DNA from 3 places in the Streptomyces sp. NPDC088762 genome. Region 1 is predicted to be linked to each of the others. Evidence: riboswitches for the same ligand, from Rfam matches in the RefSeq annotation. Region 1 holds a riboswitch; each other region holds the start of a gene.
The links. A riboswitch is a leader RNA that binds a small molecule or an ion and turns the genes downstream of it on or off. The one in region 1 is predicted to bind cobalamin.

Region 1 (3,575 bases):
TAGACGCGCATCTGCGGCGTCACCCGGTCGAAGAGGGTGGCCCCCGCGAAGTAGCCGTTCTCGTGGCCGGGGAGGGTGAACCCGCGTCCGTCCACGACGAGTTCGGCGCCCTCGTTCACGCCGATGTCCACGTAGCGGCGCACCCGGTCCAGGGCGTCGCGGCTGACCAGTGGACCGAAGTCGGCCTCGGGGTCGTCGGAGCGGCCGATCTTCAGGGTGGAGATCCGGTCCTTCAGGGCGGCGACCAGGCGGTCGGCGGTCTCCTCTCCGACGGGCACGGCGACGGAGATCGCCATGCAGCGCTCGCCGGCCGAGCCGTAGCCGGCGCCGATGAGGGCGTCGACGGCCTGGTCGAGGTCGGCGTCGGGCATCACGATCATGTGGTTCTTGGCGCCGCCGAAGCACTGGGCGCGCTTGCCGTGGGCGGCGGCGGTGGCGTAGATGTGCGCGGCGATCGGGGTGGAGCCGACGAAGCCGAGGGCCTGGACGCGGGGGTCTTCGAGGAGGGTGTCGACGGCTTCCTTGCCGCCGTTGACGACGTTCAGGACGCCGGGCGGCAGGCCGGCCTCCAAGAACAGCTCCGCGAGCCGCAGCGGTACGGACGGATCGCGCTCGGACGGCTTGAGGATGAACGCGTTTCCGCAGGCGAGAGCGGGTGCCGCCTGCCAGAGCGGGATCATCGCGGGGAAGTTGAACGGGGTGATGCCGGCGACGACGCCGAGCGGGCTGCGCAGTGAGTGGACGTCGATGCCGGTGCCCGCGTTGTCGGTGAACTCGCCCTTGAGGAGGTGCGGGATCCCGGCGGCGAACTCGACTACCTCCAAGCCGCGTTGCAGGTCGCCGTGGGCGTCGGCGATCGTCTTGCCGTGCTCGGCCGACAGCATCCGGGCTAGATCGTCACGCTCGCCCTCGACGAGCTGGAGGAAGCGCAGCAGGACGCGCGCCCGGCGCTGCGGGTTCCACTGGCCCCAATCGGCCTGCGCCTCCTCGGCGTTGGCGATGGCCGCCTCGGTGTCGGCGCGCCCGGCCAGGGGCACGCGCGCCTGAACGGTGCCGGTGTTCGGGTCGTACACGTCGGCGAACAGCCCGGACGTGCCGGTGGTGTGCTTTCCGCCGATGAAATGGGTGAGTTCACGGACCATGGGTGCCTGCTCTCGTCAGGTTGGATCCGGGGATGGCACGGCAGACCGGCGGACGGCACCCGGATGGGGGTGCGCCGCTGCGGAAAGCCGTGAGAACTACGAGCGCACGAAAGTGGTGTGCGTACGCTCCGCCGGATCACCAGGGTCGTGGGTACAAACCGGTGCCATGCGTGTCTGCTCCATCCTCGTGGACAACACGGAACATCCGCGGCCGGTATCCTGACTCCCGGATCCCCGCGCGCCGCCCGCCTTCCCGACAGAGCTCGTCAGTGGCGTGTGGATGGCAGCACACTCCCCGGTCACAGTGGCGGGACCGTGCCGGACTCACACCGGCTTCCCTGCACCGCGGACCTTGTGCCACGAACATATAGTTGGACGTCCTAGTAAGTCCAGAGCCTCCGGCCGCGCGCCTACAGTCGGAGCATGCGCATCGTCTCCCTGCTCCCTGCGGCCACCGACATCGTGGCGGACCTCGGACTCGCCGCCGACCTGGTCGGACGCACCCATGAATGCGACTGGCCGCCCGCAGCGGTCGCCTCCGTACCCGTCGTCACCCGCGCCGAATTCGACGCGGACGCACTCAGCAGCCGGGAGATCTCCGAGGCCGTCGGCGGTGCCGCGCACTCCGGCTCCTCGCTCTACACCCTGGACACCGAAGCCCTCGCCGCGCTCGCACCGGAGGTACTGCTCACCCAGGACCTCTGCCAGGTCTGCGCGGTCTCCTACGAGAGCGTCACCCGGGCCGTACGCGTCATGGACGCCGGACCCCGCGTCCTGAGCATGGAACCGAAGACCCTCGACGACGTGCTGGACTGCCTGGTCACCGTGGGCGACCTGCTGGGGGTACGGGAGCGGGCCGAGCAGCGCCGAACGGAGCTGCGCGGCCGGCTCTCCGAGGTGCGGCGCCGTACGGAGGGCCGGCCGAAGCCCCGGGTGGTGGCCATCGAGTGGCTCGACCCGTTGTGGCCCGCCGGCCACTGGGTACCCGAGCAGATCGCCGTGGCGGGTGGCGAGCCGCTGCTGGCCGAGGCGGGTGAGCACACGAAACCGATGACGTGGGAGTCGGTACGTGAGGCGCGCCCGGATGTGGTCCTCGTGCTGCCGTGCGGCTTCCCGCCCGAGCGGACCCTGACGGAACTCGACCTGCTCACCTCACTGCCCGGCTGGGACGAGCTGCCTGCCGTACGGGCTGGGGAGGTATGGGTCCTGGACGGACCCGCGTACTTCAACCGGCCGGGCCCCCGCGTGGTCCGCGGCGCCGAGGTGCTCGCGCACGTGCTTCACGGAGTGCCGGCGGGTGACCCGGTGACCGAGGCGGAGGCGCGCCGGCTGGGGTGAGTCTCACCCCTGGGGGTGGGCGACCGGGTAGGGGATGAAGGTGCTGCTGTTCTCGTCGACCGCGAGCGGGCGGCCGAGCGGCGGGACGGCGCGTTGCGGGCAGTCGAGGCGTTCGCAGAGGCGGCAGCCCATGCCGATGGGGGTGGCGGCGGAGGCGTTGTCGAGGTCGAGGCCGTCGGAGTAGACGAGCCGGGACGCGTGGCGGATCTCGCAGCCGAGGCCGATGGCGAAGGTTTTGCCGGGCTCGCCCCAGCCGCCGCGGTGGCGGGTGACGGCCCGGGCGGTCCACAAGTACCGCTGCCCGTCGGGCATGGCAGCGACCTGGACGTGGATGCGGCCGGGCGCGGCGAAGGCCTCGTACACGTTCCACAGCGGGCAGGTGCCGCCGGCCCGGGAGAAGTGGAATCCCGTGGCGGACTGCCGCTTGGACATGTTCCCTGCCCGATCGACGCGGACGAAGGAGAACGGAACGCCGCGCAGCCTGGGCCGCTGGAGGGTGCTCAGGCGGTGGCAGACGGTCTCGTAGCCGATGCCGAAGTGGTCGGTGAGGCGTTCGATGTCGTAGCGGTACTCCTCGGCGGCGGTGTGGAAGGTCCGGTACGGGAGGATCAGCGCGGCGGCGAAGTAGTTGGCGATGCCGATGCGGGCCAGCCCGTGGGCTGGGGAGCCGGAGGGGAAGTCCTCGGCGGCCAACTGGTCCAGCTCGTCCCCGTGTTCCAGGAGGGCCAGTTGGGTGGCCATCCGGAACGCCTGCTGGCCCGGGCGGAGCCTGCCTGACAGGTGCAGGACGCGTGTCCGTCCGTCGAAGTGATGGAGGCGGTCGGAGTCGGACGCGAGGCGGATCCCGTGGTGTTCGGTCAGACGGTTCGAAAGCACCCGGACGACCTCCCCAGGGCGGATGCCGATCTCCTGGGCGAGGCCCTCGGCGGCGAGGTCGGTCTCGTGGAGATAGTTCTGGCGCCGGTAGAAGAACTCACGGATTTCCTCGTGCGGTGAGCGTGGTGCCGCCCGGCCACCGTCCCGTCCGTCGGCGGTGTCCGCCAGCCGCTCCGCCAGGAGCTGACTGCGCCGCCCCAGGTCCAAGAGGACGGAGGC
Region 2 (3,575 bases), on a different contig from region 1:
ACGAGGGCGCCCAGGACATGACGTGACGATCTGAGACGAGGCGTCTGCTCTCCCCTGTGGCACGGCCGCTTCCCACCCGCCCACACTGCCACCTCGACGGCGGCCCGTACCGGCGATCGCCCACTTCCCCCACCGCCCGCGGCCAACCCGTCCGCGCGGGGTGCAACCAACGGGTGTGCCGGGAATGTCCTAGATGGTGACACCAGTCCCCGTCTCTCGAGAATCGAGGGGACGTCATGAACCACCCACGCCGCCGGCAGGTCACCGCCCTGGCCACGGGCGTTCTGCTCACCGCCGGGATCGCGCTCGCCGCTCCGGCCGCCACGGCCGGCGCCACCGACAGCCGCGCCCGCACCACCCGGACCCCGCTCGTCGTCAATGCCCGCTGGGGCGGACACTGCACGTACGACCGGATCGTCATCGACCTGCGGGGACACGTTCCCCCGGTCACCGTCACCCCCGTCTCCCGGCTCGTCTACGACGGGTCCGGCAAGCCCGTCCCGCTCGCCGGGGCGTTCTTCCTGCAGATCCGCCTGCATCCCGCCGCCGCTCACGATGACGACGGCAGGAGCGTCTACCGCGGGCCGAAGCTCATCACGATCGATCTGCCCCGGCTCAAGGGTCTCGCCCTCACCGGCGACTTCGAGGGGTACGTCACCTTCGGCGCCGCCTTCGGGTCCAAGCCGGCCTTCAGCACCCACAAGCTGCACCACCCGGAGCGGTTCGTCCTGGACGTCGCGCACCGGAACGTCTGCTGCTGAGGGGCCGGACGGCTCAGCGGTGCTCGGGGTTGGGGAAGTCGAAACGGCAGCCGGCGTCCCACAGCGAGCGCTGGTTGCCGTGGGCCGGGATCCCGCCCGACCGCTTGAGGAGGGCGGCCAGGTGCATGAGGTTCCATGACATGAAGGTGGTGTTCCGGTTGGTGAAGTCGTTCTCGGGGCCGCCCGAGCCCGGGTCGAGGTAGGAGGGCCCGGGTCCGGCCTCGCCGATCCAGCCGGCGTCGGCCTGCGGCGGGATCGCGTAGCCGAGGTGCTGGAGGCTGTAGAGGACGTTCATGGCGCAGTGCTTGACGCCGTCCTCGTTGCCGGTGATCAGGGCGCCGCCGACGCGCCCGTAGTAGGCGTACTGGCCCTGCTCGTTCAGGAGCGAGGAGCAGGCGTAAAGCCGCTCGATGACCTGCTTCATCACGGAGCTGTTGTCGCCGAGCCAGATCGGGCCGCACAGCACGAGGATGTCGGCGTCCATGACCTGGCTGTAGAGGACGGGCCACTGGTCGCTCTCCCAGCCGTGCTCGGTCATGTCCGGCCAGACGCCCGTCGCGATGTCGTGGTCGACGGCGCGGATGAGCGAGGTCCGGACGCCGGCCGACTCCATGACCGCGCGGCTCCTGTCGATCAGCCCCTCGGTGTTGCTGGGCTCCGGCGAGCGCTTGAGCGTGCAGTTCACGTAGAGGGCGGTCAGGTCCGGGTACGAGTAGTCGGCAGCCACGCCCCCAGCCTGTGCGCGGCGGGGCCGCGCCGCCACCGGGCCGCGCCCGTACGGGTGCGCGTCTGCGGGCGCGCCCGTACGGAACAGCGCGGCGGTGCGCGACAGCCGGTTCCGGGCAGTCACGGACAGGGGGAACTCCCGCTCCGGAGGGGGCCGTTGGTGCCGAAGGCGGCACGGTGATTCCGCGGAGTGACCATTAAGTGGAATCCGGCCACCGTTCGGCGCGTTTGGGGCGGGTTGTTACCGGTCCGCGCGGCCGACTAGGGTCATCGGGCCTTGGTGTTCGGGAAACCGGTGGGAAACCGGTGCGGCCCTCGCCACTGTGATCGGGAAGTCCGGCTCCATTCTTGCGGGAAGCCACTGGGCCCGCGCGGGAGACCGCACGGCCCCGGGAAGGCGGAGTCCGGGCATCAAGACCCGTGAGCCAGGAGACCGGCCAGGGCGCGTCGTCCATCCACGAGGTGCTGGAGAGGTCTCCCCACTCATGCATATAGCCGAGGGCTTCCTGCCCCCCTTGCACGCGGTCGCCTGGGGCGCCGCGTCCGCTCCGTTCGTCGTCCACGGCGTGCGCGCCCTCACCCGCGAGGTGAAGGCCAATCCGGAGAGCACGCTGCTGCTCGGAGCGTCCGGGGCGTTCACTTTCGTACTGTCCGCGCTGAAGATCCCTTCCGTGACGGGCAGCTGTTCCCACCCCACCGGCACGGGGCTGGGGGCGATCCTCTTCCGGCCGCCGATCATGGCCGTCCTCGGCACCATCACCCTGCTCTTCCAGGCGCTGCTGCTGGCACACGGCGGGCTCACCACCCTGGGCGCCAACGTCTTCTCGATGGCGATCGCCGGCCCCTGGGCGGGCTACGGGATCTACCGGCTGCTGCGCAAGGCCGGTGTGCCGCTGCTGGTCACCGTGTTCTTCGGCGCCTTCTTCGCCGACCTGGTCACCTACTGCGTCACCTCCGTCCAGCTGGCGCTGGCCTTCCCCGACGCGGCCACCGGATTCACCGGCTCGCTCCTGAAGTTCGGCGAGATCTTCGCGCTCACCCAGATCCCGCTCGCGGTCAGCGAAGGCCTGCTGACCGTGCTCGTGATGCGGCTGCTGATGCAGTCGAGCAAGTCGGACCTGGTCCGGCTGGGCGTCGCCAAGCTCACCCCGGGTACGTCGAAGCAGGAGGCGACGGTCTGATGTCCAGGAACGCAAAGATCAACACCCTGCTGCTGCTCCTCGTCGCGGCGCTGGCCGTGCTCCCGCTCGCGCTGGGGCTGGGCGAGGGCAAGGAGGAGCCCTTCACCGGCGCCGACGGGCAGGCCGAATCGGCCATCACCGAGCTGAAGCCGGACTACGAGCCGTGGTTCTCGCCGCTGTACGAACCCCCCTCCGCGGAGATCGAGTCGGCGCTGTTCGCCCTCCAGGCGGCCCTGGGCGCGGGCGTGCTCGCGTACTACTTCGGCGTCCGCAGGGGCCGCCGCCAGGGCGCGGCGGCGGCAGCAGCGGCCGCCGCGGCGCCGTCCCCCGCGGAGTCGTAGGCGGTGCTGCCGATCGACGCGGCCGCCCACAGCAGCCGCTGGCGCCGCCGCCACCCGCTGGAGAAGGCCCTGCTGGGGATCGGGCTGACCGTCACCGCGGTGTGCCTGCCTCCGTGGCCGGGCGGGCCGCTGGTCGCCGCCGCCACCCTGGCCGTGCTCCTCGGGCCCGCCGGGGTGGCCGGGCGGCAGCTGTGGCGGGCCTTCCGGATCCCGCTCGGCTTCTGCTTCACCGGGGCGCTGCCGCTGCTGTTCGCGGTGGGCGGGCCCGACGGGTTCGTCGCACTGGCCCCCGACGGGCCCCGGCAGGCCGCGGAGCTGCTGCTGCGCACCTCGGCGGCCTCGCTGGGCGTGCTGCTGTTCGCCTTCACCACCCCCGTCTCGGACGTGCTGCCGCGGCTGGTCCGGGCGGGGGTGCCGGCCCCGGTGGTGGACGTGGCCCTGGTCATGTACCGGATCGGCTTCCTGCTGCTCGACTCCCTCGCCCGCGTACGCCAGGCGCAGGCGGCCCGCCTGGGCACCACCGGGCGGGCCGCGGCGTGGCGTTCGCTGGCCGGGCTCGCCGCGAC
Region 3 (3,575 bases), on a different contig from region 1:
GAGCCGCCGGGAGTTCGAACGGGCCCGCACCGACGCCCGCGAGGCGGACCCCCGCGAGGGCTTCCGCTGCTGCTGAGCACCATCCATACCGAAGGCCCCGCCGCTGCACGCGGCGGGGCCTTCGGGTTCAGCGCACCCAGTCCTTGAGGACTTCGGTCTGGAGGGTGATGCCGACGAGGTCGGGCAGTTCGACGTCCTTGCCGTACGGCACGGTGTGAACCAGTTGGTACCGCTGCCCGTTCGGTTCGCTGTAGACGGAGACCTCGCACTTGTGCCGGTCGATCAGCAGGTACACCGGGATCCCGGTCTCGGCGTAGGCTCGGGGCTTCTCGACGCGGTCGCGCCGGTGGGTATCGGAGTCCCAGGATGGCACCTCGACCGCCATGAGGATGGGGGCGGGGTCCACCCAGTCTCCCTGGCCGGCGAACGCCTTGGAAGGCGCCAGCACCGCGTCCGGAATGGCCCGTCCTTCCCGGTACTCCTGGGCCTTGATCCCCTGCCCCCCGTGCAACCAGAGCTCCGGCCGGTACTGCATGCAGATCCGCGTGAGCCACTGGATGATCATCTGGTGGTCGCCGTCCGGCATGGCCTTGCTCCTGATTACCCCGTCGATGAATTCAAGCCGCGTCCCCTCCCGCTCGCGGGCCGCTATCCGCGCCACGGCCTCGAAGTCCTCGGTCAACATGTGGGGCCGGTAGGGCATCACGGTCATGCCTCGCTCACCTTCTTCGACGGTGCTGTCTCCGACGGTAGCGCCGGACCCTGACACCCGTCCGGCACACTCGGCCGCATGGACATCGTGATCAGAACAGCCGTACCCGACGACTACGCCGAGCTGGGCGACATCACCGCGCAGGCCTACCTCGACGACGGGCTCCTGGACCACAACGAGGACGACTCCTACGAGCGGGCGCTGCGCGACGTCGCCGGCCGGGCCGCCGACGCCGAGGTGCTCGTCGCCACGCTGGACGGCGTACTGCTGGGCGGTGTGACCTTCGCCCCGCCCGGCAGCCGCATGGCCGACATCGCCGGGCCCGGCGAGGCCGAATTCCGGATGCTTGCGGTGGCACGTGCCGGTCGCGGCCGGGGCGTCGGCGAGGCCCTGGTGCGGGCCTGCGTCCAGCGGGCGCAGGCCATCGAGGGCGTGACCCGCCTGGTGCTCTCCACCCAGGCCCAGAGCCCCGCCGCGCACCGGATCTACGAACGGCTGGGCTTCGCACGGACCCCCGAGCGGGACTGGTCGCCCGTCCCCACGGTGCCGTTGCTGACCTACGCGATGCAGCTGGGAGTACCGAACCAGTAGCGGGCCGACACAACATGTGGGGGGTCGCGCGTCAACCGCCCCCCACATGTATGCTCATGGCTGCTGTCGCCGCAGGGGAATCCGGTGCGAATCCGGAACTGTCCCGCAACGGTATGAAGTACACCCATGGGTGCACACGCAAGTCCGAAGACCTGCCGACAGCGCGCCCGGCTCGACCGAACCGGGTGCCGACACGTCCGGGCCTCGCGGTTGGGCCGGTGGACGCCATGCGGTGTACGCGCCTTCGGCACGCCCGCATGCGCCTCCCCGCGCCCTGCCCGCCGACGGCCGGGCCGAGCGAGGGAGAGCTCCCGCCGTGACCATCGCGCCTTCCGCACCGCGCGCCGAGTCCGCTTCTGGCGACACCACCGAAGGCCCGGGGGCCACGCTGCTGCGTACCCTCACCGAGCTGACGGCCGACCTCCCCGACACCGACCCCGGCCGGGTCGCCGCCGCCGCGCTGCGCGGCCGCAGCTCCGCCGCCGACGAGGCCGAGCTGCGCGGGCTGGCCACGGAGGCCGCCGCCGGTCTGATCTCCGAGGACCCGGCCTACTCCAGGCTCGCCGCCCGGCTGCTGACGCTGGCCGTGCGGGACGAGGCCGCCGGCCAGGGCTCCACCTCCTTCTCGGCCTCCGTCGAGGTCGGCCACCGCGAGGGGCTCATCGCCGACCGCACGGCCGCGTTCGTACGGGCCCACGCGAGCCGCCTGGACTCGCTGGTGGAGCACTCCCTCGCGGAGGGCGCCGACGACCGCTTCGGCTTCTTCGGCCTGCGCACCCTGCACAGCCGCTACCTGCTGCGCCACCCGATCACCCGCCAGGTCATCGAGACCCCGCAGTACTTCATGCTGCGCGTGGCCTGCGGTCTCGCCGCGGACGAGTCCGTCGGGGCCGTCGAGGAAGTGGCCTCGCTGTACCGGCTGATGAGCCGCCTCGACTACCTGCCGTCCTCCCCCACGCTCTTCAACTCCGGCACCCGGCACCCGCAGATGTCCTCCTGCTACCTGCTGGACTCCCCGCTGGACGAGCTCGACTCGATCTACGACCGCTACCACCAGGTGGCCCGGCTCTCCAAGCACGCGGGCGGCATCGGCCTCTCGTACTCCCGCATCCGCGCCCGTGGTTCGCTGATCCGCGGCACCAACGGCCACTCCAACGGCATCGTCCCGTTCCTGAAGACCCTCGACGCCTCCGTCGCCGCCGTGAACCAGGGCGGCCGCCGCAAGGGCGCCGCCGCCGTCTACCTGGAGACCTGGCACGCGGACATCGAGGAGTTCCTGGAGCTCCGCGACAACACCGGTGAGGACCAGCGCCGTACGCACAACCTGAACCTCGCCCACTGGGTGCCGGACGAGTTCATGCGCCGCGTGAACGCCGACGCCGAGTGGTCCCTCTTCTCCCCGGCCGACGTGCCCGAGCTGGTGGACCTGTGGGGCGACGCGTTCGACGCCGCCTACCGCAAGGCCGAGGCGGACGGCCTGGCCCGCAAGACCATGCCCGCCCGCGACCTGTACGGCCGGATGATGCGCACCCTCGCGCAGACCGGCCAGGGCTGGATGACCTTCAAGGACGCCTCCAACCGCACGGCGAACCAGACCGCCGAGCCGGGCACGGTCGTGCACTCCTCGAACCTGTGCACCGAGATCATCGAGGTCACCAACGACGGCGAGACGGCCGTCTGCAACCTCGGTTCGGTCAACCTGGGCGCTTTCGTCGTGGACGGCGAGATCGACTGGGAGCGCCTCGACGAGACCGTCCGCACCGCCGTCACCTTCCTCGACCGCGTGGTGGACATCAACTTCTACCCGACCGAGCAGGCGGGCCGTTCCAACGCCCGCTGGCGCCCGGTGGGCCTGGGCGCCATGGGCCTCCAGGACGTCTTCTTCAAGCTGAAGCTGCCCTTCGACTCCCCCGAGGCGAAGGCCCTGTCCACCAAGCTCTCCGAGCGCATCATGCTGGCCGCGTACGAGGCCTCCTGCGACCTCGCCGAGCGCAGCGGCCCGCTGCCGGCCTGGGAGCAGACCCGCACCGCCCGCGGTGTCCTGCACCCGGACCACTACGAGGTCGAGCTGAACTGGCCCGAGCGCTGGGAGGCGCTGCGCGCCCGCGTCGCGAAGAGCGGCATGCGCAACTCGCTGCTCCTCGCCATCGCCCCGACGGCGACGATCGCCTCGATCGCGGGCGTGTACGAGTGCATCGAGCCGCAGGTCTCCAACCTCTTCAAGCGCGAGACGCTGAGCGGTGAGTTCCTCCAGGTCAACGGCTACCTGGTG

Region 2: it holds a riboswitch for cobalamin, as region 1 does, so the genes downstream of both, ACIP5M_RS18985 (energy-coupling factor ABC transporter permease) here and ACIP5M_RS16285 (CoA-acylating methylmalonate-semialdehyde dehydrogenase) in region 1, are expected to answer to the same signal.
Region 3: it holds a riboswitch for cobalamin, as region 1 does, so the genes downstream of both, ACIP5M_RS19530 (ribonucleoside-diphosphate reductase subunit alpha) here and ACIP5M_RS16285 (CoA-acylating methylmalonate-semialdehyde dehydrogenase) in region 1, are expected to answer to the same signal.

What each region holds. Positions count from the first base shown of each region.
Region 1 is NZ_JBIVKT010000006.1:39,236-42,810, reverse strand. Features, by position in the region: gene ACIP5M_RS16285 (CoA-acylating methylmalonate-semialdehyde dehydrogenase) at 1-1,142, opposite strand, end outside; cobalamin riboswitch at 1,334-1,519, opposite strand; gene ACIP5M_RS16280 (cobalamin-binding protein) at 1,566-2,480, shown strand; gene ACIP5M_RS16275 (short-chain fatty acyl-CoA regulator family protein) at 2,484-3,575, opposite strand, start outside.
Region 2 is NZ_JBIVKT010000007.1:223,239-226,813, reverse strand. Features, by position in the region: gene ACIP5M_RS18995 (hypothetical protein) at 237-761, shown strand; gene ACIP5M_RS18990 (flavodoxin family protein) at 775-1,488, opposite strand; cobalamin riboswitch at 1,749-1,944, shown strand; gene ACIP5M_RS18985 (energy-coupling factor ABC transporter permease) at 1,973-2,668, shown strand; gene ACIP5M_RS18980 (energy-coupling factor ABC transporter substrate-binding protein) at 2,668-3,009, shown strand; gene cbiQ (cobalt ECF transporter T component CbiQ) at 3,013-3,575, shown strand, end outside.
Region 3 is NZ_JBIVKT010000008.1:28,619-32,193, forward strand. Features, by position in the region: gene ACIP5M_RS19515 (YbdD/YjiX family protein) at 1-76, shown strand, start outside; gene ACIP5M_RS19520 (Uma2 family endonuclease) at 128-712, opposite strand; gene ACIP5M_RS19525 (GNAT family N-acetyltransferase) at 791-1,303, shown strand; cobalamin riboswitch at 1,344-1,478, shown strand; gene ACIP5M_RS19530 (ribonucleoside-diphosphate reductase subunit alpha) at 1,620-3,575, shown strand, end outside.